2 regions of the Streptomyces sp. NPDC059201 genome follow, and region 2 is predicted to be linked to the other one. Evidence: predicted binding sites of a transcription regulator. Region 2 holds the regulator's gene; the other holds the start of a gene.

Region 1 (2,197 bases), on a different contig from region 2:
CGACTCCAGCTTGAGGCCGACCTCCTCGGAGATGACCGTGCCGCCGGTGAGGATGGCGATGTCCTGGAGCATGGCCTTGCGGCGGTCGCCGAAGCCCGGGGCCTTGACCGCGACGGAGCGGAAGGTGCCGCGGATCTTGTTGACGACCAGCGTCGACAGGGCCTCGCCCTCGACGTCCTCGGCGATGATCAGCAGGGGCTTGCCCGACTGCATGACCTTCTCCAGGAGCGGGAGGAGGTCCTTCACGGAGGAGATCTTGGAGTTGACGATGAGGAGGTACGGGTCCTCGAGGGCCGCCTCCATGCGCTCCATGTCGGTCGCGAAGTACGCCGAGATGTAGCCCTTGTCGAAGCGCATGCCCTCGGTGAGCTCAAGCTCGAGACCGAAGGTCTGCGACTCCTCGACGGTGATGACGCCTTCCTTGCCGACCTTGTCCATCGCCTCGGCGATGAGCTCGCCGATCTGGGTGTCGGCGGCGGAGATGGAGGCGGTGGAGGCGATCTGCTCCTTCGTCTCGACCTCCTTCGCCTGGTCGAGGAGGGCGCCGGAGACGGCCTCGACGGCCTTCTCGATGCCGCGCTTGAGGGCCATCGGGTTGGCACCGGCGGCGACGTTGCGGAGGCCCTCACGCACGAGTGCCTGGGCGAGGACGGTGGCGGTGGTCGTACCGTCGCCGGCGACGTCGTCCGTCTTCTTGGCGACTTCCTTGACCAGCTCGGCGCCGATCTTCTCGTACGGGTCCTCGAGCTCGATCTCCTTGGCGATGGAGACACCATCGTTGGTGATCGTGGGGGCGCCCCACTTCTTCTCGAGGACGACGTTACGGCCCTTGGGGCCGAGGGTGACCTTGACGGCGTCAGCGAGCTGGTTCATGCCGCGCTCGAGACCGCGCCGGGCCTCCTCGTCGAACGCGATGATCTTGGCCATGTGAAGTGGTCCTCCCGGACATGGGGTGGATAACGCTCCAGGACCGCGCCGACGCCCGCGACGGACGGCCTCCGCGCTCCGCGTGGTTCCTTGCCCCACCCGGGTCGGCGGCCTCGTCTGCCCGATCCTCGTAGCACTCTCACCTTCCGAGTGCTAACGCCAATGATTAGCACTCGACCCATGCGAGTGCAAGCGACTCTCGTGGATCGGGCAGCCCTCCGGGACGTCCGGGAACGCGCGGAGGCCCGCACCCCGGCGACGCGCGAAAGACTCCGGCCCCCGGGAACGCGTGAGGGGCCCGCATCCCTGGGGATGCGGGCCCCTCGACGGCGTTGGCGTCGGTGGCCGATCGCGTCGCACTCAGGCGGACAGCTTGACCATGTCCGCCTGAGGGCCCTTCTGACCCTGCGAGATCTCGAACTCGACTCGCTGGCCCTCTTCGAGGCTGCGGTACCCATCCATCTGGATGGCGCTGTAGTGGACGAAAACATCCGCACCACCGTCGACCGCGATGAAGCCGTAGCCCTTCTCCGCGTTGAACCACTTGACGGTGCCCTGAGCCATGCCTAACTCCCCTATTACTTACTGGCCCTTGAGCGGATCCGCACTTCACGGACCCGGGTCAGAACCTGCGCCGGAACGCGTCGACCGCCGCTGAATGTATCTGCCCAACTGCCCTCTGCAACAGGGCAATCCACCGGGAATTCTCGGCGGAGCGGAAAGGGGAATCAGGAAGAAATCCTTGAATTGCGGGGCAAGTCGGGCCGGGCGAAAGGCTCATAACGGGCAGAGTGTGCGCGCTTTCCGGCCGCCGGTTGTCGCATTCTTGTCAGGTCCCGGGCCGGGCTCATATGCGCTTGGCATGAGCGGCGGAGGGGACTTCCCCAACTCTACCGCGCTCAACCATGCAGAATTGCCCCCTCCGCTTTCTCCGGCGGAGGGGGCAATTCAGTACCGACAGGTAGGGCTCGGGCGGAGCCGGGGAGGATCAGCAGCCGCCGGCGACGGCCGGGATGATGGAGACGCCCGCGCCGTCCGGCGTCGCGGTCTCCAGGCCCTGCTCGAAGCGGACGTCGTCGTCGTTGACGTAGACGTTCACGAAGCGGCGCAGCTTGCCCTGGTCGTCCAGGACGCGGGCGGCGATGCCGGTGTGGTTCTTCTCCAGGTCGGCGATGACCTCGGCGAGGGTGCCGCCCTCGGCGGCGACCTCGGCCTGCCCGCCGGTGTAGGTGCGGAGGATGGTGGGGATGCGGACGTTCACGGCCATGAC
Region 2 (2,197 bases):
GTTGTAGCTGCGCATTTCGGGGACGCTACGACACCTGGAAGCGGCGTGCCAGTTCATCGCGCTGGCGTCGTACGAAGGCGGCGTCGACCGTCGCGCCGTGGCCGGGGACGTACAGGGCGTCCTCGCCGCCCAGGGCGAGGAGGCGGTCGAGGGCGTCGGGCCAGCGGGCGCCGACCGCGTCCGGGCCCGCCTGGGGCTCGCCGGACTCCTCGACCAGGTCGCCGCAGAAGACCGTCTCGCGCTCGCCGGGGACGAGCAGGACCAGGTCGTGGCCGGTGTGGGCGGGGCCCACGTTGGCGAGGAGGACCTGCCGGCCGCCCAGGTCGAGGGTCCACTCGCCGGTCACGGTGTGGCGCGGGGCCACCAGTGCCTCCGCCGCCTCCGCCGCGGCCCGCTCGTCGGCCCCGTGCCGTACCGCGTCCCGGTACAGCTCCTCGCGGGTCCGCGCGGAGGCGAGGAGCTCGTCGGTGCCGACCGCGCCGAAGACCTCCACGCCGGCGAAGGCCGCCGTGCCGAGGACGTGGTCGAAGTGGGGGTGTCCGAGTGCGATGTGCGTCACGCGCCGGCCGCCGGTGATCGCCTCCGCCTGGGCCCGGATCTCGGCGCCCTCGGCGAGCGTGGCGCCCGTGTCGTACAGCAGCACGGCCCGTTCCCCCACGACCAGTCCGGTGGTCGCGTCCCAGGTGGGGAGCCGTCGGCGGCCCACTCCGTCCGCGAGCCGTTCCCACCCCTGAGCCGCCCAGACCGCCTCGTCGATGTGCATGCCACCGACGCTAGCGGGTCCGCCTCCTTGCCAGGAGCGACGGGCCCGGCCGTACACTGGCCGGGGGTTTCCTGGCACTCGGGCAGGGCGAGTGCCAAAAGCGGAGCAACCGGAACGGCTGGAGCGGGAGGTGTGCGCGTGCTGAGCGAACGCAGACTCGAGGTGCTGCGCGCCATCGTCCAGGACTACGTCGGGACGGAGGAGCCGGTCGGCTCCAAGGCGCTCACCGAGCGCCACAAGCTCGGCGTGTCGCCCGCCACCGTGCGTAACGACATGGCGGTGCTGGAGGAGGAGGGGTTCATCGCCCAGCCCCACACCAGCGCGGGCCGGATCCCCACCGACAAGGGCTACCGCCTCTTCGTGGACCGGCTGGCCGGCGTCAAGCCGCTGTCGACCCCCGAGCGGCGCGCCATCCACAACTTCCTCGACGGCGCCGTGGACCTCGACGACGTCGTGGGCCGTACGGTGCGGCTGCTCGCGCAGCTGACCCGGCAGGTCGCCGTCGTGCAGTACCCGTCGCTGACCCGCTCCTCGATCCGTCACGTCGAGCTGCTGTCGCTGGCCCCGGCCCGGCTGATGCTCGTCCTGATCACGGACACCGGACGGGTCGAGCAGCGGGTGATCGACTGCCCCGCGCCCTTCGGCGAGACCTCCCTCGCCGATCTGCGGGCCCGGCTGAACAGCCGGGTCGGCGGCCGTCGCTTCGCCGACGTGCCGCAGCTGGTGCAGGACCTCCCGGAGTCCTTCGAGGAGCCGGAGGACCGCGCCACGGTCTCCACCGTGCTCGCGACGCTCCTGGAGACGCTCGTGGAGGAGCACGAGGAGCGGCTGATGATCGGCGGCACCGCCAATCTCACCCGCTTCGGACACGACTTCCCGCTGACCATCAGGCCCGTCCTGGAGGCCCTTGAGGAGCAGGTCGTGCTCCTCAAGCTGCTCGGCGAGGTCAAGGAATCGGGCATGACCGTACGCATCGGGCACGAGAACGCCTACGAGGGGCTGAACTCCACGTCCGTCGTCTCGGTCGGCTACGGTTCGGGCGGCGAGGCAGTCGCCAAACTCGGCGTGGTCGGACCGACCCGCATGGACTACCCCGGAACGATGGGAGCGGTACGCGCAGTGGCACGTTACGTCGGACAGATCCTGGCGGAGTCGTAAGTGGCCACGGACTACTACGCCACACTCGGCGTGCGCCGCGACGCTTCCCAGGACGAGATCAAGAAGGCCTTCCGGCGCCTCGCCCGCGAGCTTCACCCGGACGTCAATCCGGACCCGAAGACGCAGGAGCGGTTCAAGGAGATCAACGCCGCCTACGAGGTCCTGTCGGACCCGCAGAAGAAGCAGGTCTACGACCTGGGCGGCGACCCCCTCTCCGCCTCCGGCGGCGCGGGCGCGGGCGGCTTCGGGGCCGGTGGCTTCGGCAACTTCTCCGAC

What was found. Region 2 encodes HrcA, which represses chaperone genes, less so after heat shock. Its sites were predicted from a motif close to TTNGCACTCNGNNNNNCNGAGTGCNAA; they were not measured.
Region 1: groL (chaperonin GroEL) is a predicted target of HrcA. The motif match lies at 1,094-1,120, and genes of this name have one in related genera.

The regions. Positions count from the first base shown of each region.
Region 1 covers NZ_JBHZBB010000004.1:670,252-672,448, forward strand. The annotation lists gene groL (chaperonin GroEL) at 1-927, opposite strand, end outside; gene ACFXMG_RS17510 (cold-shock protein) at 1,288-1,491, opposite strand; gene ACFXMG_RS17515 (MoaD/ThiS family protein) at 1,916-2,194, opposite strand.
Region 2 covers NZ_JBHZBB010000002.1:239,848-242,044, forward strand. The annotation lists gene ACFXMG_RS06890 (DUF3097 domain-containing protein) at 1-15, opposite strand, end outside; gene ACFXMG_RS06895 (MBL fold metallo-hydrolase) at 26-763, opposite strand; gene hrcA (heat-inducible transcriptional repressor HrcA) at 902-1,921, shown strand; gene dnaJ (molecular chaperone DnaJ) at 1,922-2,197, shown strand, end outside.